DNA from 4 places in the Paenibacillus sp. J22P59 genome. Region 4 is predicted to be linked to each of the others. Evidence: riboswitches for the same ligand, from Rfam matches in the RefSeq annotation. Region 4 holds a riboswitch; each other region holds the start of a gene.
The links. Region 4 has a riboswitch for cyclic di-AMP ahead of AC50YO_RS17820 (hypothetical protein). Riboswitches for the same ligand answer to the same signal wherever they lie in the genome.

Region 1 (6,079 bases), on a different contig from region 4:
GGTGCGAATGCTGCATTGTCAGCTTTGATTATTTCGGGCCTTTCAACAGAACGGTTTATGTTCACTGGATTTCCTCCAAGGGAGAAGAAGTCTCTCATCAAGTGGTTAAATCAACTGCAGAAGCAGGATGGGACTTTAATGCTGTATGAATCACCCCATCGCTTGCGTAAAACATTGGATGCTATGCTGGAATGCTGGGGAGACCGTCAAATAGCGATGGTTCGAGAATTAACGAAGAGACATGAGGAAGCAGCAAGAGGAACCATATCAGAATGTATAGCCTGGGTTGCTGAGAATCAGCCATTAGGAGAATATTGCCTAATCGTTGAAGGGGCGGATGCTGCGTCTACAGCAGGAAGATCCAATGGATCAGAAGGAATAGAAGAGGAAGGGCCATGGTGGTCTCATCTGGAATTGGAAGCACATGTTGCTCATTATGAGATGGAATATGATCGTAAAGAAGCCATTAAGAGGGCAGCTCTGGATCGCGGTATGCAGAAGCGGGAAGTGTATAACGCAGTGAATCGCTAGTCACTGCGTTATACGCGCAAAAAAAGACCTTCCTGGCCGGGTTCTAGCACAGGAAGGCATTAAGGAGTATAAAAAGGTTAGAATTAACATGTGAATGAATCTATTATAACCTATATTCTTTATTTTGTCACAGGAGTAGGCAATTCTGATAGACAAACATGGCAAACAATTTTACCTTTGAAGTAAGATACGTTCTCCGCATTGCCACAGAAGATACATGCAGGCTCATACTTTTTCAGCATGATGCGCTCACCATCAACATAAATCTCTAGAGCGTCTTTCTCTCCAATTCCAAGCGTCCGGCGCAATTCGATAGGAATAACAACGCGCCCCAGTTCATCAACTTTACGTACAATACCTGTAGATTTCATCATAATTATTATTTCCCCTCTCAGAAAGTCAATTCGTCACTATTCGACATAGTTCTTATTATTGTGTTTACTATAATACCAACCATTCCCATAATAGTCAACCGAATAATCGTCGGATGTAGCGGCGTATAAGGGAATTGACGTTACAGTTTGGTCATATTACTCTGTACTAGAATACAATAATTTCGACAAAGATGAAACTAAAATACGACACTATTCGACATTATACTAGATTTTTGTGTCGAAATAATGAACAAAAGGGGTTGAATTGGAGAATGTATCAACAATTGACAGAAGAAAAAGTGTTCAAAGATCCTGTTCACAAGTACATATATGTACAGGATCAAACCATCTGGGACTTGATTAATACAAAAGAATTCCAGCGATTGCGTCGAATTAGACAACTGGGAACCTCCTATTTAACCTTTCATGGAGCTGAGCATAGCCGATTCTCTCATTCACTTGGTGTATATGAAATTACGAGGAAGATAATTTCACAGTTTGAACGCAATAATTATCCCGGCTGGCCGCGAGAAGAACGAATGCTCGCTCTATGTGCGGCTTTGCTGCATGATGTTGGCCATGGTCCCTTCTCTCATTCCTTAGAACAGGTATTTGACACGCATCATGAGCAATGGACCTGTGCAATTCTGCTGGAGGACACGGAAGTCAATCGAGTTCTTCGGCAAGTGTCCGATGATTTCCCACAGCAAGTTGCGGCAGTTATCCGTAAAACATACCCCAATCCAATCGTCATCAGCTTGATCTCAAGTCAGTTGGATGCGGATCGAATGGACTATTTGTTAAGAGATGCTTACTTCACTGGTGTGAATTATGGCAACTTCGATTTGGAGCGCATACTGCGCGTGCTTCGTCCGATTCAAGGGAAGATCGTTGTTAAGGAAAGTGGAATGCATGCCATTGAGCATTATCTAATGTCCCGCTATCAGATGTATTGGCAGATTTACTTCCATCCTGTAACAAGAAGCTCGGAGATCATATTAAGGCAAATTTTCCGCAGGGCCAAAGAGCTTCATGAAAGCGGCTATGCGTTAGGATGGATGCCGACTCCAATTAAGCATCTTCTCAATAATACAATTACCGTGAATGAATATTTGAAGCTGGATGAAGCCTATGTTCAGGCTGCATTCATTCACTGGGCTGAAGAGGCTGATGCTCTCTTGTCAGATCTCTGCGACCGCTTCTTGAATCGCCGCTTATACAAATATATAACCATAGATGAACCAGACGACACTTTATTAGAAGAAGTGCAACGCCAGTTTGTTGAAATAGGCCTTAATCCAGACTATCATATGGAGATTGACTTTCCTTTCGACCAGCCCTATGACATCTATCGTCCCGATACCAAAAAAGGAGGGAAAGAGGAGAAGACACCTATTCTGTTGTTGGACGAGCAGGATAGATTTATTGAGATCTCGGCTAAATCCGACATCGTATCCTCTATAACTGGCCTGCATCAGGGACAATATCATTTGTATTATCCAGAGGAGCCTCTGGCAGCCGCTGCAGACCAATTAAGCAAGCCTGTTCGCGAGCTATTCAAACTATAAGCCTTATTATAGAAGGAGCATGACAAAATATGATCTCTTTATTCGACACACATACCCATCTCGATGCTTCACAATTCGACGAAGACCGTGCAGAAGTGATTGAAAGAGCAAGAGCTGCTGGTGTAGATTTAATGCTTAACATTGGGTTTAATCGCGAGACGATTCCATCGACAATAGCATTAGCCGAGCAGTATGAGTTTATCTATGCTGCTGTCGGCTGGCATCCTGTCGATAGCATTGATATGAGACCTGAGGATTTGGAATGGATCGAACAGCTTTGTTCACATGAAAAGGTTGTAGCAATAGGGGAAATTGGCTTGGATTATCATTGGGATACTTCTCCCAAGGACGTGCAGCAGCGTGTGTTCCGCGAGCAGATTCGCCTAGCCAAGCGCCTTAATAAACCGATTGTTATTCATAATCGGGATGCCCATGAGGATATTCTTCGACTATTAAAGGAGGAGAATGCTTCCGAGGTTGGAGGGGTCATGCACTGTTTTTCTGGCAGTCCTGAAACCGCTAAGCAATGTCTCGATATGAACTTCTATATTTCGTTCGGTGGACCGCTTACATTCAAGAACGCGAGGGTGCCAAAAGAGGTGCTTGCAACAGTTCCTTTGGATCGATTATTAATGGAAACAGACTCCCCTTATTTGGCCCCGCATCCATATAGAGGGAAGAGAAATGAGACCTCTTATGTATCCCTTGTGGCCGACATGGTAGCTGAAATTAAGGGGAAAACGAAGGAAGAAATTGCTGAAATCACCACCCAAAATGGTAAAAAATGTTTCCGAATTCAGTAAAATCGGTTGAAAAGCAGAGAAAACGAGACCTTTACGACGATAAAACTGATTTTTGCTTGGGAAATCGGCTAAATTTTCAGTGGTAATGCTGAAATTTCGTTAAAATCGTCTTTTATCTCATCTTTACAACTAGGCTCTGGTGAAGGTATGATTCATTTCAGAGCTTTAAATTTTTGTATTGGATTTCCAGTTTGCGCTTAATCTCCATTGCGGAGAGCGGGGGAACCAGGGCGACTATGTTGGGGGAGAATGTTACCTCACAACAAGACCATGATGAATTCTTCTAGGGGTGAATTTTGCGGCGATTGCCATGAGCATTCGATCCGTGATTAGGGCAGCTCTCTTGCCCGAACCCGACAGCTAACCTCGTAAGCGTGTTATAGAGAGCGATCACCCTCGTGCATCCACCAACCCTGAAGTCTAGCAGACCATTCGGGAAGCCACGATACAGATCCTCTGTCGACGGCTTCTTTTTATTTTCCGAATAACACGGAAATGGTCGACATAGGGTAGATTTAGGAGGTGGGGGGCGTAAGAATAGACTGGAGCGTGTTGATCACGCCAATATACTATAGTCACGTCAATGTATCATGTTACACTAGGCGGCGGGGCTATGAAGGAGGACCGATGAAGTGGGCATTATCCAAGCTAAGGAAACCCATGTGAAACGATCATCCAGCATGTCTTTCGCATTGCGATGGAAGCATGGAAACTTGCGTTTGATTCTTCTGAGTGCTACTATCTCAATCGCTATGACTTTCATGTTTTTGGTGTTGTTGTACGGATCGGCTGACAAAAGCGTATCCGTAGTGGTTAATGGACAAGAAACTATTGTGAAGACAAAACAATGGGTCCTGCAACGCCTACTGGATGAACAAGCTATTACAATTGGTCCGCATGATGAGGTCTCAGTTCCTCTGAATGCGTCCATCAAAGACGGAGACCGGATTGAGATTAATTTCGCGGTTCCAGTCGTTGTAAAAGCTGATGGCAAGACCTCAACGATGTACACGACAGAGAAAACAGTGCAAGCAGCGATCGATGATTTGAATATTTCGGTTCGCGATCAAGATAAGATATTGCCATCGTTGAGCACACTAGTCACGGAGGATATGACCTTATCCGTTATCCGCGTTGACAAAAAAGTGAGTGAGAAAGAGCGTACTACTCCGTTCTCGATCGTTAAGAAGGAAGATCCGACTCTGGAGACAGGCAAGGAGAAGTTGGTTCAGACCGGTAAAGAGGGCCTTGTCGTCGAGAATATAGAGAAGCATTATGAGAATGGTGTTCTTATATCAGAGACTGTCGTGAGCAAGGTGGTTGAAGCGAGAGCGGTCAATCAGGTTGTTGCAGTCGGAACGAAGAAGGCAGAGCCTAAGGTACAGGTGCTTTCCAACAAAAGTCCAAGCCTCATGAGCTATACTAAGAGAGGTGTTACGTTCAAAGCTAAGAAAGTATTGAGCAACTTCACTCTTACGGCCTATACAGCGGATCTGCGCTCCACAGGCAAAGGAAAAGATCACCCTGATTTCGGAATCACAGCTTCCGGTACACGTGTGACAGAGGGACGTACGATTGCAGTCGATCCTAAAGTCATTCCAATCGGTTGGTGGGTATATATCGAAGGCATCGGCTTCCGCAGAGCGGAGGATAAGGGCGGTGCAATCAAAGGCAACAAAATTGATGTGTACTTCGACAGTGCGAAGCAGGCAACCAATTTTGGCAGAAAGAAAGGGTTCACGGTATACGTACTTGGGCCAAATAAGCCGTCAGCAAGCTAGGCGAGATGACGGTATCGTATTTAGAAGCTAAATATGTCATGATAAGGAGAGGCACTGCCTCTTCTTTTTGTCTGTTCAGGGGCAGTAAACATTCATTAAACAAGAGATTACGGATATAGTAAATAGACGTTGTCATAGGAATGAAGGTTGCACTTTCTTTCGATGGAAAGGGATGTTTTTATTGATTAAGGAGATTATTGTTGTAGAAGGCAAAGATGATACGGTTGCCATTAAGCGAGCGGTTGAAGCAGATACCATTGAGACGAACGGTTCCGCTATAGGAGAGGACGTTCTTAGACGCATCCTGCTGGCTCAAGAGCGAAGAGGAGTTATCATATTCACAGACCCTGATCATGCTGGTGAGCGTATTCGCAAAATTGTTGCAGGCCGCGTTCCTGGCTGTAAGCATGCTTTTCTGCCGCAGGAGAAGGCTATGTATAAAGGTGATATCGGCATTGAGAACGCTGCGCCGGAGGCCATTCGCCAAGCCCTTGCCGAACTGCGTACAGAGACGCCAGAGGGTCTGGGGGAGATTACTTGGGATGACTTGATGGATGCTGGGCTTATTGTACATCCTGAGGCAGCAAACCGTCGTCTGCTGATGGGCAATCTGCTTGGCATTGGGTATGCCAATGGCAAGCAGTTCTATAAGCGTTGTACAAGCTTCCGAATCTCCCGTGAAGAGTTCTTGGAAGCGCTGGGCAAGATGGAAGAGGGATAGGAGTGGGGATAATGAGCGGGCAAGAACAGAATATGAAGGCAGTAGAGGTAGCGACGCCTAGAAGAACCAAAGAAATTGTCGCAAAGTATGGTTTTTCTTTCAAGAAGAGCTTAGGGCAAAATTTTCTTATTGATCAGAATATATTGCACAAAATTGTAGCAGCAGCCGATCTTAATGAAACGAAGGGCGCACTTGAGATTGGACCTGGTATTGGTGCATTGACTCAGCATCTCGCGTCTGCAGCCGCAAAGGTAACAGCTGTTGAGATTGATAACCGATTAATTCCGATCCTGCGTGATGT
Region 2 (6,079 bases), on a different contig from region 4:
TTCGCGTGTAGAATGGAAAGATCGGGTATCCGACGTGGCCGAGCGTCCAGAGAAGAGTTGGAATAAGAGCGGCGACGAACGTATTCTTGAACCAGCGCTTGAACAGGGCAATGCCGAACAGGCGATAGATAGCTTCCTCAGAAATAGCAGCACACCAAGCCAGCATAGGAAGCATCCAGAGCGCATCCATATTATAGGGTGACTGTGTAGCATCGCTAGTGCCCCATGAGCCGATTGCGAACGTCAGGACGATAAAGATGACGGATTGTATGCCAAGCAGGATGAGGGCGAATAGGTAGCCAAGCCCTACGCTGCGCCATACATGCTGGCCGTAGCCTGGCTCGCGGAAGCCGGGCCACAATGGACGCTTCCATGAGCGCCACATTCCATCTCCAGCGACAAGAGCAAAGTATACGCTGATGCCGACAGGGAGTAGCAAAAGAATCGTAACGAACATCATAACCTTCATCATGGAATCAGTCGTTATTTCCTCGCCAAACTGAGAACGAATGCCGTCCATCATATTCAGGTTGTTATAAATATAAAAGAACATAAAAATGAGGCTGAGAATGATTCCCCGTTTGAACGTTGTGTTTTGGCGGTACAAGATGGCATAGATAATAGATAAGATGAGAGACATCACGCATAAGTGCAGCAAGGATACCATGGATAGAGCATCCGCCCATTTTTTCTGGGAAGCAATAAGGGCATCATAGCTCGCAGGCACTTTGAAGACAGGCTTAAAGACCGTGACGACGGGGCTGCTTGCCAATTGGTCGACGCCAACGGTCAGCTCCAGCTGAGCGTCGCCTTGCTTGTAGCCAGCAGGCTGGAAGACCACATACCCTTCATCGCTGACGTAACGTTCCTTCAATTCATTAAGCTGGAAGCCCTTACTGACAGCGAATTGCTCAGCAGTTGCAAGGAGCTCCTTCTCTGTAGCTAAGGGAGCCGTGTCAGCGTTGAACAGCTTCCAGCTTGTGACGCTTCCGTTGCTCATATGTACATAGACGAATACGCTGCTGCCATTCTCAAGATCAACCTGAGATTGGTAAGTATCGTTTGGATAGGTGCTGCCGAATTTTTTGTCATAGGCTTCGAGCATTTTCTCCTTGGAGAAATATCCGGTCGTCAGGCTGTCCGTCTGATAGATCGTATTGGCTTTCAGAGCCTTCTCGCCGAATTGCTGCGTCGCAAATTGAATTGCGATTTGCTCGGCTTTTTCGTTACTAATGACGTTGGAGGTTGTAGCATCCGTATTCAAATATTGCTGCGCAAGCGGTCCTACTTGTGTAATCAGGAAAATAACCGCACCGATAATTGCCGCCCATACGAATCGTTTCCAATCATGACGGGCAATGGAATCAACCATAGTTCACCTCAGAATAATTAATATATTTTTCTTGTACATCCATGTAACCATACCATATAAAAGGCTGTTTTATCCAATATTAGGTCCTTCAAATGGTAAGGGAATGTGAAGCAAGGAAGCGGAACAATCATAAAAGCGAGAAATAACGATGTGCACGACGCCTTGGATAGGCTGCTTGATGCAGTTGCCTGTTTTTGATCGAATTCAAGCTTATTTATCTGTTTTGCTTCCTTTATGTTCCCCATAGCTAGGGCTTATAATCGTTAACGTTAGTAGAACTTGAATCTTAAATTGAATAGCAACAGCCGAATTTCCGTTTGAAAACGGGGGAACCATAATGCTGTGGAATAGATCCGTCAGCAAGGGGTGAATTTTGGCGGCAAATAGGAGGTTTCTTCTATATACCGCTGAATAGGGCTGCCTGTCCAGGCCCGAATCCGTCAGCTAACCTCGTAGGCTGTATGGAACAGGACTCATCGCATATTAGCATTGGGCTTCCAGTGCTTTTTTTTATGCCCGAACTCTTGTTTACGAATCATTGAGGAGCCAGCAGGAAGATGTGGAAAAGGATTTGGAATGTGAAGAAATGGTCGCCGCCGCGCATATTTGTATCAGGTCTGGCCGTTATAATAGTGATTGGCGCTATATTATTGTCCATGCCATTCGCTACAAGTGGCAGCGATATGCCCAGGTTTATAGATGCGTTGTTCACGGCAACCTCTGCAGCATGTGTGACAGGGCTTGTCGTAGTGGATACAGGCACATACTTTACGACTGGTGGACAAATTGTTCTGCTTGGATTAATACAAGTGGGCGGTCTTGGATTCATGACGATGGGAACATTGATTTCGCTTGTGCTGCGTAAAAAAATATCGCTGCGAGAACGATTGCTCTTGCAAGAAGCGATGAACCAGACGAGTATGGAAGGCATCGTTCGTCTCATTCGCAAGGTTATTACTTATTCATTAACGATTGAGCTGGTCGGAGCGTTGCTATTCGCATCACGCTTCGCGGCTGATATGCCTTTAGGCAAAGCTTTGTATTTTGGTGTTTTCCATTCGATATCTTTATTTAATAATGCAGGCTTTGATATTTTCGGCAACTATAGGAGCCTGACGCTTTATGTGAATGATCCCGTTGTGAATATAACAGCTATGCTGCTTATTATTCTCGGGGGCATCGGGTTTATCGTGTTGTCTGATTTGCTGGAATACCGCAAGAACAAAAGGCTTTCCCTTCATAGCAAGGTCGTCTTATCTATGACGGCCGCTCTTATCGCTGTTGGGACTATTGTTATTTTTATCTTTGAATTCACGAATAACGCGACGCTTGGTTCCCTGAATTGGGGCGGCAAGCTGCTCGCCTCCTTCTTCCAATCTGTTACACCGAGAACGGCGGGAGCAAATACGCTTGATTATACGGAGCTTCGCCAAGCGACATTATTCTTCACTATTATATTGATGTTCATAGGGGCATCACCGGGCTCAACCGGGGGCGGAATTAAGACCACAACGTTCACGACGCTCATTGGTGCCGTCGTCGCGATGGCCAAAGGCAAGGAGGATATCGTCTTTTTCCGGCAGCGCCTAGCCAAGGAGCGCGTTATGAAAGCATTGACGATTACGATGCTGTCGCTTGGCTTCGTCTTGTTCGTCACAATGCTGCTGGCGACAACGGAGGATCAGCAGTTTCTAAAAATATTGTTCGAGACGACATCGGCCTTCGGTACAGTCGGCTTGTCGATGGGATTGACTCCAGAGCTTACGGACATCGGCAAAGTCCTTATTATGGTGACGATGTTTGCTGGCAGGCTGGGGCCTTTGACGCTTGCTTATGCGCTCGGCAAGAAGACAGATAGAGAGCTTTACCGATATCCTGAAGGCAAAATTACGATTGGTTAGGGGAACAGGGAGAGAAAATGAAAAATCATCAATTTGTTATCGTAGGTCTAGGGAGATTCGGATCAAGCCTTGGGAGAGAGCTGATCGAGCTGGGGCATGAGGTGCTCGGCATAGATAAGGACGAAGAAGCTGTCCAAGAGATGAGCAATATTCTTACTTATGCGGTGTCGGCTGATTGTACAGATGAAGAAACGCTGCGCTCACTCGGCGTAAGGAATTTCGACTGCGGCGTTGTGGCAATCGGAGACGATATTCAAGCGAGCATATTAACGACTATATTGTTGAAGGACCTGGGTGTGAAAAAGGTTGTGGCCAAAGCGATGGATGAGCTTCATGGCCGCGTATTAGAGAAAATAGGCGTGGATCGCATCGTCTATCCTGAGCGGGACATGGGCATTCGTGTCGCTCATCAGCTCGTCTCTCCGAACCTGCTCGATTATATCGAGCTGTCCAAGGAATATACAATTGCTGAGCTTTCTGTGCCGAAGTGCCTCAACGGCAAAACGCTCCATGAACTGAATCCAAGAGCAAGATTCGGCTGCAGTATCGTTGCAATCAATAAGCCTGACGGTATCATTATCGCTCCTACTGCAACAGATATCGTAACCGAACGGGATGTCATGGTTGTCATCGGGACCAATGAACAAATTGAGCTGTTTGAAGAATCGGTAATCAGGTGAAGCTAGAGGACAGAGGCGTGATAAGCGCTTCTGTCCTTTTTGATCATTGAGAATGAATCTCTTCTATATTATATAGAAGGAAAAGAGCTCAGCTATTTCAATGAATCGAGCTCTTCAATCCAGCGCCGCACAGAAGGGTTGAGATTCGCAGGGTCAGAGTGGATAAGGCAGGTCGTCCGCTTCGTATCCTTGAGCTCCCGGATGGGGATGACGATCAACTCATTGTCCTCAAGCAGCTGTTTGCGCATATAAGATTGGGGAAGAAGCGTGCCAGCTCTGCAGGTATGCAGCAGCCTTAGAATCGCTTCGAAGGAATCGATCTCCATACGTACATCAGGCTGCAAGTGATATTTGGCGAATACCTCATCCGTTAATTTGCGATACCAGGTTCCCTTGGAGAACAGAATCATTGGCAGATTATTAAGATCCTGAATGCCAGGCTGCTCATTGCTAGCCAGATCAACTGTGGTAGGCAGGACAAGCAGCAGATGATCATCGAACAGGGGAACACAGTGGAGCTGCACATCTTCAATACGGGATGCGACGATTGCAATGTCTGCTTTATTGTCTCTGACGAGCGACACAATCTCATGCGTTTTTCCAGTCACTGCCTTAATATCGAACTCTGGGTGGCTCGCATTCAGAGACTTGATGAAATCTGGCAACGTCGTTTGCAAGGTGGTCAAGCTCGCTCCAATCGTAATGGAGGTTCTTCCCGTTCGGGCGTATTCCGAGACCGTCTCCATATAACGGCGATGCATTTGTTGCAGCTCAAGCGAGTATTCGTAGGTAAGCTGCCCGATTCTCGTTAATTCGAGCCGCTTGCCTACACGGCGGAACAGCTCGGCTCCGATATCTTCCTCCAGCTTAGCGAGCTTACGAGAGAGGGCAGGCTGGGACAGGTTGAGGAAGCCGGCAGCTTTATTCATACTGGAATGCTCTACAATTGCAGCGAATATTTGAAATTCTTCAATCATTTACGTACATACTCCTTTTTATTGTTGCTTATGCGTTATGGTTATAATTATTAATAATAAATATGCAATTCCATTATAAGCTGAAAAGGAGTAGGATTAAAAGTGTGGCAAATCCGTGTCAAATTTTGTTGACGGAGATACAAGCTGGGGGTAAAATGTAGAATGGTTTGTTAAATGTAGTAAATTGTTGAATGTAGTAAAAAAGTAAATTACGCAACCACAGTCTGGAAAGGAGAAGTATTAATGAAAGGAAATTCGTATTACTCGCGCAAGCTGCACTCCCTACTTGGAGTGATCCCGCTCGGCATGTTCATTGTCGTGCATGCGCTAACTAACTACCAGGCGTTCGAACGTGGCGCGGAGGGCTTTGAGAAAGGCGTAAGCCTTGTTAACAGCATCCCGCTTCTTCCGTTGTTTGAGATTTTTGGTATTTTCCTGCCGCTGTTGTTCCATGGGGTATACGGCTTGTACGTTGCCTACCAATCGAACTCCAACACGGGTCGTTTCAAATATGGACGGAACTGGGCGTTCACCGCACAACGTGTTACGGGTGTAATTACGTTTATCTTCGTCTTCTGGCATGTGTACCAAACAAGATTCCAAGTATATATCGGCAATGTTACGCATGAGGAGCTCGGTTCCACGATGAACCTCATTGCAAGCAGCCCTGCTTACTTCGTTATGTATGTAATTGGCGTATTGGCAGCTGTGTTCCACTTCAGTAATGGTCTCTGGGCATTCTTAATCAGCTGGGGGATTACGATCTCTCCACGTGCTCAAAAAGTATCTTCTTATATTTGTATGGGTGTATTTGTACTTGTGTCCGCGTTGTTTATTCTTTCGCTTGTGGCATTCCGCGGCGACGAATTCAAAGAAGTGGCAGCAGCCGCTTTGGCATGGACAAATATCGGATAGTTTGAAGACAAGGAGCGAACAAACGTTATGGCTAACAATAAAATTATCGTCGTAGGCGGAGGCCTTGCCGGTCTCATGGCCACCATCAAAGCGGCGGAAGCGGGCGTACACGTCGATCTATTCTCGGTCGTACCTGTTAAGCGTTCCCACTCCGTATGCGCACAAGGCGGCATCAACGGCGCAGTTAATACAAAAGGTGAAGGCGACTCCCCTTGGGAGCACTTCGATGATACG
Region 3 (6,079 bases), on a different contig from region 4:
CGGCAATCATGAATTCAATTATGGCTACGAACGTCTCCTTGAGCTGGAACTTCTCATGGACTATCCTCTTATTAACGCCAACATCAAAGTTGAAAAAAACGGCTTGCGCCTTTTTACACCTTATATCATCAAAGAGGTGGATGGCGTAAAGATCGGGATTTTCGGCCTCACAACCCCTGATACCGCTTATAAGACTCATCCGAGCAATCTGAAGGGTCTCGCCTTCTCTGATCCTATCGCGGAAGCCCAGAAGATAGTGAAAGAACTGAATAAAAAAGTCGATGTCATTGTAGCCTTAGGCCATATTGGATTGGATGAATCGAGCTCGGTCACAAGCAGAGCTATTGCTGATAAGGTACCGGGGATTGATGTATTCATTGATGGGCATAGTCATAGCGTATTGAAGAGCGGACTTGCTGCGGGGAATGGTACACTGATTGCCAGCGCGGGTGAATACACGAAATTCGTGGGAGTAATCGATCTTTGGCTGGATAAGAGCAAGGTCGTAAAAAAAACAGCCCGACTCGTTGATCAGGCAACAGCCGCCAGCATTCCCGCGAGTACAGAAATGACCGCTCTCGTCACTTCTATCCTAAGTAAGCAAGAAACGATTCTTGCCCAAAAACTTAGTTCAACAGAAGTTAGGCTGGATGGAGATCGGGAGCGAGTACGTACGGGCGAAACGAATCTAGGCAATTTGCTGGCAGACTCGATGCGTGACAGCACAGAGGCCGATATCGCACTAATGAATGGCGGAGGGATTCGTACATCTATTAATAAAGGCAGCATTACAAAAGGCGATGTCCTTAATGTCCTGCCATTCGGCAATCACATCGTAGTCTTGCAAGTAACTGGGGCAATATTAAAAGCTGCATTAGAAAATGGCGTATCCGACTATCCGAAGGAGAACAGCGCTTTTCCGCATGTATCAGGCATGACCTTCAAGATCGACCAGACCAAGCGCAAGGGTGAACGCATTCACTCTGTTGAAATCAATGGAAAGCCTCTGCAATTGAATGGAAAATATGAGCTTGCAACGAACGATTTTCTCGCAGCTGGAGGAGATTTGTACACCATGTTCAGTAGTCTCCCTCAAGCAGGAAGATATGGAACGCTAGATGAAGTGCTGACTACTTATTTGGAAAAGAAAAAACTAATCAATTCTCAGATCGAAGGAAGAATTACGATAGCACAGGAAATCAAGCTATAGCCATCGGCACGATAGGCTTACTCAAAAGAGGCAGTTAACCTCCGTCAGGTCGTTAGCTGCCTCTTTTTCTATAACGTATAAAGGCATGATTCCTTCAACCATAATCCTCACTGCCGGGCAAATCATCGAACCAAGCGGCATCATCTGGGCAATCGAGCATCATAAATACACCTTCTCGGCCATCGGCAGCTGGGTAGTGCCTCAAATATGCCTTGCCGTTATCAATCGCTAATATCTCGATCTTACCAGAGGTATGGCTCATCGACAGCTTTACTCTCCGGCCAAGTCCCACAGTTTTTGCTTTTGCTTCTTCGACAAGGGTATAGGCCTCCTTGAGTGGAACTACACTATCGCGATCGCCCGTAATTGGTCGGTCTAAGTAGAAGAAATAGGAGGCTACACCTGCCCATAATAATTGGTCAAGCAGCTCCGCCAGCAGAACGGGATCATCATTAATTCCTTTTCTCAGCGAGGTCTGATTTACCAGAATGGCTCCTGCTTGATGCAGCTCCTTGAAGCCTCTTCTCGCTTCCTCTGTCATTTCTTCGGGGTGATTAATATGGGTGGTAACACAATTGCGGCTTGCTGTCGTGGAATTTGCGTGGTGGATAAGCTCAAGCAAATGCTCGGTTTCATCATACGAGCTGATTCTTTCATGTGGCTGCGGCATCCAAGCTCCTCCTTTAATAAGAATTTGCAGTGCACGCTTCGCCAGTGGGAGGGGGCCGAAAAAAACACAAAAAGACCCTTACGAGTAACTCGGTAAGGGTCATCATACATGAATGAAGATAAACCAATGACCCATCCACTGCCGACGAGGTTAGCTGACGGACTCGGGTAAGATGGTACCCTAAGATCATGCAGAATCACATAGATCCATTCGCCCCACAAACGTTGGTTCCCCCGCTTTCCGAATAAATCGGAAACTAAGCGTAATATTAGTTTACTGGTAAAGTTATTAATTTGTCAAATAATTCCGACAAAATAGGACTATTGTCCAATTAGCTTGAAATCATCATAGTGGAAGCCTGGGGCTACCACACAAGACACCAGAACGGGCTCATCGCCAAGCGGACGTGCCATTTGCCATTCTGTCGCAGGCACTAATGCTTGCGGCTGCTGGCCATTCTCTACATCTCCGCCAATAATAATTTCTTGTCTCACAGATGGCTGCTCCTTGGTTCCTCCAAGTGTAAGCATCAGCGGACTTCCAGAATGCCACATCCACAGCTCGTCCGAATAAACGGTATGCCAATCCGAGAACTCATCAGGATGAAGAAGAAAATAAATCGAGCTCGCCGCAAAACGCGGACCCGAATAAGGGGCTCCTAACACCTCTTGGGGAATAACAAAGGATGCCTTCCAAAGCTCTTTGTACCAACCGCCCTCCACATGCGGCTTCAAATCAAGTGCTTTTACCAATGGAGATAATTGCTGTACGCTCGTACTCAAGTAGGGTTGCTCCTCTCTCTATGTCAATCATCTCATCATTCTAAACCTAGGCTTCCCTCAGCGTCAATATGGTCCTAATGGAACATTCTTTTCCTTCCAATTCGCTCGCTTTTATGACATCTGTCCCATAATCCTTTATAATTAAACATATAATAAAAGAATGGAGGTGATACTATGACAAGAACATTACGGCAAATATCAGCGGCGCAGGTTCGATTATTCAAATTATTCATTATCAGCGCTTTGCTCCTATCCGCCGCATTGTTCTCCTACAAAGCAGAAGGTCCGCAAGAGCTGCATAATGAGGCGACAGTCATTGCTGGGATGACAGAAAGCCATGTACACGTGAAGAGCAGACACCATATGGTAGTCAAAATAATGACCTTTACAGATAAGCTCCTCGAGTCAATCGTTGTTACAACGCTTGCTGCAAGCCTCATTCGTACTGTGCCTTTATCCATTATCAGAGCCTTTATCCCGCAAAAAATCAAGGATTTATTTCTTATGCCCGTTAAATTCACGTCCAATTACATTCATGCCTAATTCGTTCTATTCATAACTCCCACTACACCTACCCATAAACACAACAATTGCATGAACAGGAGTTGGAAAAAATGAATATCAGAGAATCGGATTTACCGGGCATTGGACGTAAATATCAATTGCAGACAAGAGGTGGCGACAAGCTGGTCGTCGTCATTCATGACGACGGACGCCGTGAGCTGTACCACTTTGACTACAAAGATCCTGATGACAGCATATCTATGGTATCCATGGATGACGAGGAAGCTCGCCAATTAGCCGCTATCGTAGGCGGCATGACCTATAAGCCCAAAGCACTGGAAACCATTGAAGTCGCGCTTGATGATCTGACTATCGAATGGTACAAAGTCGAACAAGGGGCAAGCTGCATCGGCAAATCCATTGGAGAGGTCGAAATCAGGCAGCGCACAGGAACGACGATTATTGCAGCTGTAGAGAAAGAAACCAAGCATATCACGCCTGGCCCCGACTATATCTTCAAAGCGGATACCACATTGATTGTGGCAGGCGAACGCCAGCATCTGAAGCAGTTGAAGCGGCTTCTCGTTAATGGGAGCGAATAATTATGGACCATTTGGTACTTGAGATTGGTCTAGCAGTTCTTCTAATTGCATTAGTCGGACTATTATCCGCGAAATTACGGTTCTCTGTCATTCCTTTTTATATACTAATCGGGATGGCTGTAGGGCCGCATGCTTTGAAGCTTGGCGTATTCGATTTCCGCTTTATCGAGAGCGCGCCTTTCATTGAATTTCTAGGCAGGCTTGGCGTCTTATTCCTGCTATTCTACCTCGGTTTGGAATTCTCCGTTGGCCGATTAATCAAATCAGGCAAATCTATCGCCGTTGGCGGTACCATCTATATCGTCATTAACTTCACATTAGGCGTTGTTTATGGCTGGATGACCGGGTTCCCGGTAGCCGAGATTCTCGTTATGGCCGGAATTACAACGATCTCCTCAAGCGCTATCGTCGCCAAGGTACTCGTTGATTTGAAACGAACAGCCAATCCCGAGACCGAAATGATACTGGGCATCATTATGTTCGAGGATATTTTCCTTGCCGTCTATATCTCCATTCTATCCGGGCTTGTTCTTAGCGGTGCTTCTTCGCTCGGAGGCGTCCTGCTATCGGCGGCTTATGCACTTGGATTCATGTTGTTGATTATTATTGTGGGCCGCAAGGCCGTTCCATTGCTCAACAAAATGCTGAACATTCGCTCTAACGAGCTTTTTCTGCTGGTCGTATTCGGCGGCCTGTTCTTCGTAGCCGGCTTCGCTGAGACGATTCACGTAGCAGAAGCCATCGGTGCTTTGTTAGTCGGACTGGTTCTTGCAGAGACCGAGCATATGAAGCGAATTGAGCATCTGATCCTGCCCTTCCGAGATTTCTTCGGTGCGATCTTCTTCTTCAGCTTCGGCCTTACGATTGATCCGCTTGCGCTTGGTGGAGCAGTCTGGCTCTCGCTCGGAGCAGTAGCCCTGACTCTATTCGGCAACTTCCTTGCAGGTATGATAGCTGGCAAAAGCGCTGGCCTCTCACCCAAGGCCTCCTCTAATATTGGACTCACTATCGTGTCACGCGGTGAATTCTCAATCATTATGGCTAACCTCGGCAAGACAGGCGGCTTGCTCGAAATGCTTCAGCCTTTTGCGGCGCTGTATGTACTGATTCTAGCCATTCTAGGCCCGCTCCTGACCAAAGAGTCGAAGCATGTCTTTAGATTCTTGAATGCCATATTCAAGTTCGACCGAAAAAAGAAGATTAAAAAAGCGACAGAATAGCTAGGCAGCTGTCTGCCCCAAACAAACGCTAAAAACAAAACAGGATGGATCAGCTATTTATATCTGATCCATCCTGTTTCTTATTTATTGGATTGCTGCTCACTTCGACACAAATAGGCAGCTCCATTCCTATTGCATTTGAGTCGCTCTGTTGAGAGGCCTCATGCATCTATGAGGCTAGCTTCATCCATATGACCTGCTCCCCGGAGCTAATATGCATTCCATGAGGCTAGCCTCATCGTTCAAGAGGTCAGCCTCCTGAAGCATGAGGTTTACCTCATACATTCCGGCTGACTTCGCCAATCGTCATAATTATAAGTGTTTATCCTCACCTATATGTGATTCGGCCTCACAGCGACTGTATCGTTAATAGACCTTCACTAACCGTCTTTTCACACAGACGCTCCGAATTGGGCTTTGTGCAGCCTGCTATAAATGCCTCCTGCTGCCACAAGCTCATCATGCTTGCCTTGCTCTGTAATCCCATCCTCCGTAACGACGACTATACGGTCCGCATTCTTGATAGTCGCTAGACGATGGGCGATGACCAGCGTGGTTCTGCCCGTAGACAGCTCGGCTAAGGATTGCTGGATAGCCGCTTCCGTCTCCGTATCCAGTGCTGATGTTGCTTCGTCCAGAATCAGAATCGGAGGATTCTTCAAGAACATACGGGCAATCGCCATTCTTTGCTTTTGTCCGCCTGACAGCTTCACCCCGCGCTCACCCACGATGGTATCCAGCCCATCTGCTTGCGAAGCGATGAAGGACTCAAGCTTGGCTCTCCGCGCTGCTTCCATAATATCCGCATCGGTTGCTCCCAGCTTGCCGTAAGCAATATTGTCGCGTATCGTTCCGGCGAAGAGGAAGACATCCTGCTGGACAATTCCAATCTGCCTGCGAAGCGACTCCAGCTTCAGATCGCGAATATCATAGCCATCGACCGAGATGCTGCCTGAAGCAATATCGTAGAACCGAGGCAGCAAGCTGCATAATGTCGTCTTCCCGGCGCCTGATGGACCCACGAATGCGACGGTTTCTCCCGCTTGAATCGACAAGTTGATCTGGCGGAGCACCTTCGCTTCCCCCTCGTA
Region 4 (6,079 bases):
GTTCTAGCCTTTAAGCTGTCAACTTCTGTAGTCAAGGATACAACGCAAATTCATACTCATATGTGCTACTGTGAATTCCATGACATTATTGATGCCATTCGTGCGCTTGATGCTGACGTTATCTCCATTGAGACTTCACGCAGCCATGGCGAACTGATTCATAGCTTTGAAGAGCATACGTATGATTTGGGTATAGGACTAGGAGTATATGATATCCATAGCCCGCGTGTTCCAGCAGTAGAAGAGATGACGTCTATGATTAAGCGTGCTTTGAGCGTGCTGGACCCTGAGCTCTTCTGGATTAACCCGGATTGCGGCCTCAAGACAAGAGGGATGGAAGAGACTGTACTATCCTTGCGCAATATGCTTGCGGCTACAGAGCAAGTCAGAGCGCAATACGCTAAAAATGCCTAATTTATAAGCTAAAACAGGAACGGTATTGCCATACCTTGGCGATGCCGTTTTTTTATTTGTAGATTAAGGGGAGAAATTTCGAAGAACGCATGGTACGATTACAAACAGGCTGTCTCAAATATGCTTGTGGCAGTTCGTTTAGTGCTAGGAGGCAACGATTATCATATGGCTTCTTTACTTGAGATAAATAATATATCTAAATATAAAAGAGACAGCGAAAAGGGCTGGCTATTCGAAGGAATAACAGCCAAGGTTAATGCCGGCGAGAGAATTGCGCTCCTTGGTGTATCGGGTCAAGGGAAAAGTACCCTTCTGCGCATTCTTGCTTTACTAGAAACGATGGATCAAGGCGACTTACGGCTTGAGGGGAAGCCAGTTGAGTCCTTGAATCCACAAGCTTGGCGCAAGAGGATAGGTTATGTCGCTCAAACGCCGATTATGCTGCCAGGCAGTATTGAGCAAAACCTAAGGACGGCAAGTGAGCTGCATGGCCTTGTCTTTGATGAAGCGCTAGCCAGAGGCTCTATGGAGGCAATCGGATTAGGCCACATAGATTGGAGTAAGCCCGCATCCGAGCTCTCAGGCGGAGAAAAGCAGCGTACCGCGCTAGTCCGTTCAATGCTGCTACAGCCGGATATGCTGCTGCTCGATGAAACGACCTCTTCACTTGATCCTGCCAGCAAGGAAGCGGTAGAGCAGCATGTGAAGCTTTGGACGGAGAAGAATGGAACGGCGTTCGTCTGGGTTACGCATGATTTGGAGCAGGCCCGCTGCATCAGTGATCAAATCTGGTTTATGGCAGAGGGCAAGCTGATTGAAGCCTCCGATACGGAGAGCTTCTTCCAGAGCCCTTCGACGGAGCAAGCTTGTCAATATTTAAGGAAGCAGTCCTCCAGAGAGGAGGCTGCGCATGAGTGAACTTGCCTTAGTCTGTACCTTGGTGTTCGTGGCGATTACAGCTTTTCTCTCCATCAAGCAGAAGCTTGGGCTTGAGAAGGATATCGTCATAGGTACGATAAGATCAGCCCTGCAGCTTTTATTTATTGGTTACGTCCTGCATTTTATTTTTGAGACCAATCACCCTGTCTTTATTATTCTTATTCTCTTATCTATGATTAGCGTAGCCGCATGGAATGCAGGATCGCGGGCCAAGTCCGTTCCCGGCATTCGGCTTCGAATTGCTATTGCGCTTGCTTGTACTGAAGCTGTGACGATGGGGTTGCTGCTCGGACTTGGTATCATTGAAGCTGTTCCACAATATATTATTCCGGTCAGCGGGATCATCATTGGCAGCTCGATGGTCGTATGCGGTCTTTATCTTAATCAGATGAAACGTGAGGTAGAGTCATCAAGAGGAGAAATTGAGACCTTGCTGGCACTCGGTGCGACGGCGAAGCAAGCAATTGAGGCCGCAATTAAGCGCTCAGTCCGCTCCAGCATGATACCAACGATTGATGGCATGAAAACGGTTGGGCTTGTCCAGCTCCCGGGGATGATGACCGGAATGATCGTAGCTGGCGCTGAACCGATCGAGGCTGTGAAATACCAAATACTTATTATGTTCGTATTGGCCTCATCAGCTGCAATAACTGCGATGCTGCTAAGCTGGCTTAGCTATAGGCTCTGGTTTACTAAAGACCTAAGGCTTCCACATAACGAATCAATGAGCAAAAAGAAACCCTGAAGACGGTATTCGTCCATTTCAGGGTTTCTCTTCTGTTAGCTGGTTGGTGTCTAGAACAAAGATAAGTAGAAGGTAGAATGTCGCAATAATAGCTGTGTACAGCAAAGATCAGCAGTAACGTTAGTAACGGAATCCGCGAATAAACGTTGGAGCTGGTTAGGATCGTCAGGAGTTGTGGACCACAGGAATGGAATTGTGCTGATGCTGCCGATATAGTGGGATAAAGCAGCACTCCAAGCGCTCCAATCGGCGGGCAGGTCTGTTACTTGGAGGAATAGTTCGCTTCGTCCAAAGCCCTGATTTGTCGTTATACGCATACAAATTTTATAGCCTGTGTCTCCTGTAATAGCTGGTTCCGGGATAATAAAAAGCTCAATTCTTTTTACGATTAGTTCAGGGGGAAGCTCGGCATTAGGTAATGGATCGGCACCTTGTACAATAATCATCTTAATCTCTCCTCGTATTCGCTTACGGAGTTAGCTGACGGATTCGGGATAGAGAGCTCCCTACAGGCATAATGCAGACCCGATTCACCCCTTGCGTTCATAATAACCGTTAATAGGTTCATAATACACGCGATGGTTCCCCCGCTTCTTAGCAAGAATTCAGCGATTGCAGATTAGCCTTTTTCGGCTTGGCGTCTATGTTATACTCGGTACCGTTTTTTGTAAAACGAAGCTTTTCTGTTTAAAGCCTTATTCCTGTCAAAAGTAAATAGCAAGACTGATTTAGGCTATATAATCATGGTTTTTCACGAAAATACTCTCTTATGCTCGGCTATTAAGATACAAGCGATAATAGGTCTGAATTTCATGCAGGCGAGAGCGGATGCCACTTCGTATAAATTTCGTAAACTGAAGAAATAGAGAGATATACGTTGATTGGTGAAGATGGAGTGGATTGAAAGCGCTATTCTTAAGTCTTTATCCTTGTTTTTCGGTCTATTCGGTTCCTGCCATCGCTTTACACAATAGGAAGGCAGGGAGTATGATTCGATTCAGAGTTATAAAAAAGTTTCCAGAACTGTATCGCTGAGTTTCCGTTGACAAGACGGGAAACGGGGGAACCAAGCAATTGCGGGATCTTCTTCAACAAGAGACCCGCTGTGCATTCGCGTCATTGCGCTATTCGATGTGAGAGTCGGATCGCAATGACGCAGGGGTGAATCTTTGGCCGAAGGCATTCGGTTACAAAGTAGGGCGACTCTCACCGCCCGAATCCGACAGCTAACCTCGTAAGCGTAGATCGAGAGAGGGATGATGAAGCTTGTGATCGATTAATTCGACCACAGCGGCATAAGCCTCTGTGGTTTTTTGCGGCCCAAAATGGAAAATGCAGCTGTTGCCGCACAGCAAGTACAATTGAAACGCTGAGTCCCGCATGACGGGAACGGGGGAACCAACGAGCAATAACGGCAATCAGAATGCCGCAAATGCTCATGGGGTGAATCGCGAGGCTTTGCAGCCAAGCGTAGGGCGACTCTCAAGCCCGAATCCGACAGCTAACCTCGTAAGCGTATTTTGAGAGAGGCGACAATCGTCGCGAGCCGACCCTTCATGGAATGTTCTTTCTCCATGACCGAAGAAGCCGCGGGAGAGCACCTCTGCTCCCGTAGGCTTCTTTTTTGTTGTCTTTTTCTCCTGCTATATGGGTTTACAGGAGGAAAATGAGATGGAACAAGAGCATATTCTCGTAGCTGGCATGAACGAAGCTACGCTTTCTTTTATCCGACAGCTTATGTTTAAGCAGCTGCCTTTTATCGTGCTAACGAATAACAAGCAGGAGGAGCTACGCTTCAAACGAGCAGGCGTTATGAGCGTTATTCGGCTCAATACGAATGATCGCAGCAGTTGGGAGCTGCCATCAGCTGCGATAGCGGAGGTATTCATTTTCGAGAGCAGCCTGGCGTTAAGTTGCAGATACGTTCAATGCTGCAGGCAATGGACCTCCAAGCCGCTATATATCATTACACAAAATTGGAACCCACGAGCCATATACAAAGGGCTGGGTGCGAACCACATTATTTATACACGAGCGTCGGAGGTTGGATTTTTGTTGCGTGATCGGGAGCCGGAGCATCATTCGGCTGAGTGATTAGAGCAGGAAGAAGCCTGCAACCCATCCCTAGGAGGAATGAAAAATGCTGGACATATATATGGCGGGAATCGTTATCGTTTTAACTCTGCTCATGATTGGATTAGGCCGGTGGGCATCCACAACGATAGAAGAGGGAAGTGAATCCAAATGATATGGGCGTTAGTCATCCTAATAGCAGCTTTGTTCGTCTACTTAACTTATGTGCTCATTCATCCAGAAAAGTTCTAGTGCTTATACCTAAGGAGGAATTCCATTGACGATGTTCGCATTTTTATCCATCGCATTTACTTTAATGCTGGCGCTGCTGCTAGCCAAGCCGACAGGCTTGTACGTAGCGAAGGTATTTCAATATGACAAGACAAGATTGGACAACATATTTGCTCCTGTTGAGAGGCTGATATTCTCTGCTTCAGGCATACGCCGGGATAATCAGACTTGGAAGCAATATGCAGCCGCTGTTGTGATTTCGAATGCGGTTATGATTGGTATCGTGTATTTGATCTTCCGTACGCAAGCCTGGCTGCCTTTGAATCCAAGCGGCATTGCCAATATGGAACCAACACTTGCCTTCAATACGGCAATCAGTTTCATGGCTAATACGAACTTGCAGCATTACAGCGGGGAGAGCGGGTTATCATATCTATCTCAAATGATCGCAATCGTGTTCATGATGTTTACCTCTCCTGCGACTGGTCTTGCGATCGTTATCGCTTTTATAAGAGGGCTTGCAGGAAAGCCGCTGGGCAACTTCTTCGTCGACATGGTGCGGGGGATTACGCGGATCTTTCTTCCCATTGCATTTGTTGCTGCCCTGCTGTTCATCGCGCTTGGCACGCCGCAGACGCTGGAGCCTACAGTTACAGCGACTACCCTGGAAGGGGCATCGCAGGACATTGCTCGCGGACCGGTAGCTTCTTTCTTAGCAATCAAGGAGCTTGGCAATAACGGCGGCGGATTTTTTGGCGTCAACTCGGCTCATCCTTTTGAGAATACCGGCGGCTTAAGCAATTTGCTCCAAATGCTGCTTATGCTGCTGCTAACGACTGCACTGCCCTTCACTTATGGAAAAATGGTCGGCAATGCGAAGCAGGGGCGCGTTCTCTTCGTCTCCATGGCGATGCTGTTCATCGTGATGCTAGGCACTTCTCTAACCAGTGAATTTGCCGGGAATCCAGCCCTTAATGCACTTGGCATTCAAGCGGATCAGGGATCCATGGAAGGAAAAGAGGTACGGCTGGGAACGGCGGCATCCTCCCTCTATTCGGTTGTGACGACCGCTTCGGAGACCGGGGCAGTCAATACGATGCACGATACCTTGACCCCGATTGCAGGAATGGTTACGCTCGCCAATATGATGCTTAATACCGTATTCGGGGGCGTAGGCGTAGGCTTGCTGAACGTGCTGCTGTATGCCATTATCGCTGTTTTCTTATCGGGTCTAATGGTCGGGCGGACACCAGAGTTTCTGGGCAAAAAAATCGAAGGCCGAGAAATGAAGCTCATTGCCGTTGCGCTGCTCATTCAGCCTTTTCTTATTCTCGCACCAACGGCACTTGCTCTAGCAACACAATCGGGGACCATATCGAATCCTGGTTTCCATGGGCTGTCGCAGGTATTATATGAATTCACCTCTTCCGCAGCTAATAATGGCTCAGGATTCGAGGGCTTGGGTGATGCCACACCTTTCTGGAATATATCAACGGGGATTGTCATGTTCCTTGGCAGATATGCTTCTGTCATTCTTCTGCTGGCGGTAGTAGGTTCATTAGCTGCGAAGAAGACGGTACCAGAGACAACAGGAACCTTCCGTACAGACAATGCACTGTTCGCATGTGTCTTCCTCGGAACCGTGCTGATCGTCGGGGCGCTAACGTTCTTTCCTGC

Region 1: linked by a shared signal. The riboswitch ahead of AC50YO_RS23790 (resuscitation-promoting factor) and the one ahead of AC50YO_RS17820 (hypothetical protein) in region 4 are both predicted to bind cyclic di-AMP.
Region 2: linked by a shared signal. The riboswitch ahead of AC50YO_RS04540 (TrkH family potassium uptake protein) and the one ahead of AC50YO_RS17820 (hypothetical protein) in region 4 are both predicted to bind cyclic di-AMP.
Region 3: linked by a shared signal. The riboswitch ahead of AC50YO_RS11830 (hypothetical protein) and the one ahead of AC50YO_RS17820 (hypothetical protein) in region 4 are both predicted to bind cyclic di-AMP.

Annotation. Positions count from the first base shown of each region.
Region 1 covers NZ_JBXENX010000019.1:52,817-58,895, reverse strand. Annotated here, with positions in the region: gene rsmI (16S rRNA (cytidine(1402)-2'-O)-methyltransferase) at 1-531, shown strand, start outside; gene AC50YO_RS23805 (AbrB/MazE/SpoVT family DNA-binding domain-containing protein) at 651-905, opposite strand; gene AC50YO_RS23800 (HD domain-containing protein) at 1,178-2,473, shown strand; gene AC50YO_RS23795 (TatD family hydrolase) at 2,503-3,276, shown strand; cyclic di-AMP (ydaO/yuaA leader) riboswitch at 3,461-3,666, shown strand; gene AC50YO_RS23790 (resuscitation-promoting factor) at 3,909-5,057, shown strand; gene rnmV (ribonuclease M5) at 5,239-5,778, shown strand; gene rsmA (16S rRNA (adenine(1518)-N(6)/adenine(1519)-N(6))-dimethyltransferase RsmA) at 5,790-6,079, shown strand, end outside.
Region 2 covers NZ_JBXENX010000002.1:279,909-285,987, reverse strand. Annotated here, with positions in the region: gene AC50YO_RS04545 (CPBP family intramembrane glutamic endopeptidase) at 1-1,372, opposite strand, end outside; cyclic di-AMP (ydaO/yuaA leader) riboswitch at 1,666-1,846, shown strand; gene AC50YO_RS04540 (TrkH family potassium uptake protein) at 1,930-3,273, shown strand; gene AC50YO_RS04535 (potassium channel family protein) at 3,291-3,953, shown strand; gene AC50YO_RS04530 (LysR family transcriptional regulator) at 4,046-4,930, opposite strand; gene AC50YO_RS04525 (succinate dehydrogenase cytochrome b558 subunit) at 5,174-5,845, shown strand; gene sdhA (succinate dehydrogenase flavoprotein subunit) at 5,873-6,079, shown strand, end outside.
Region 3 covers NZ_JBXENX010000006.1:69,584-75,662, reverse strand. Annotated here, with positions in the region: gene AC50YO_RS11835 (bifunctional metallophosphatase/5'-nucleotidase) at 1-1,210, shown strand, start outside; gene AC50YO_RS11830 (hypothetical protein) at 1,305-1,880, opposite strand; cyclic di-AMP (ydaO/yuaA leader) riboswitch at 2,005-2,153, opposite strand; gene AC50YO_RS11825 (cupin domain-containing protein) at 2,201-2,662, opposite strand; gene AC50YO_RS11820 (hypothetical protein) at 2,837-3,205, shown strand; gene AC50YO_RS11815 (cation:proton antiporter regulatory subunit) at 3,277-3,768, shown strand; gene AC50YO_RS11810 (cation:proton antiporter) at 3,771-4,988, shown strand; gene AC50YO_RS11805 (ABC transporter ATP-binding protein) at 5,381-6,079, opposite strand, start outside.
Region 4 covers NZ_JBXENX010000009.1:313,047-319,125, reverse strand. Annotated here, with positions in the region: gene metE (5-methyltetrahydropteroyltriglutamate--homocysteine S-methyltransferase) at 1-414, shown strand, start outside; gene AC50YO_RS17835 (ABC transporter ATP-binding protein) at 541-1,332, shown strand; gene AC50YO_RS17830 (ABC transporter permease) at 1,325-2,098, shown strand; gene AC50YO_RS17825 (hypothetical protein) at 2,149-2,544, opposite strand; cyclic di-AMP (ydaO/yuaA leader) riboswitch at 2,549-2,719, opposite strand; cyclic di-AMP (ydaO/yuaA leader) riboswitch at 3,118-3,355, shown strand; cyclic di-AMP (ydaO/yuaA leader) riboswitch at 3,456-3,630, shown strand; gene AC50YO_RS17820 (hypothetical protein) at 3,770-4,192, shown strand; gene kdpF (K(+)-transporting ATPase subunit F) at 4,343-4,423, shown strand; gene kdpA (potassium-transporting ATPase subunit KdpA) at 4,455-6,079, shown strand, end outside.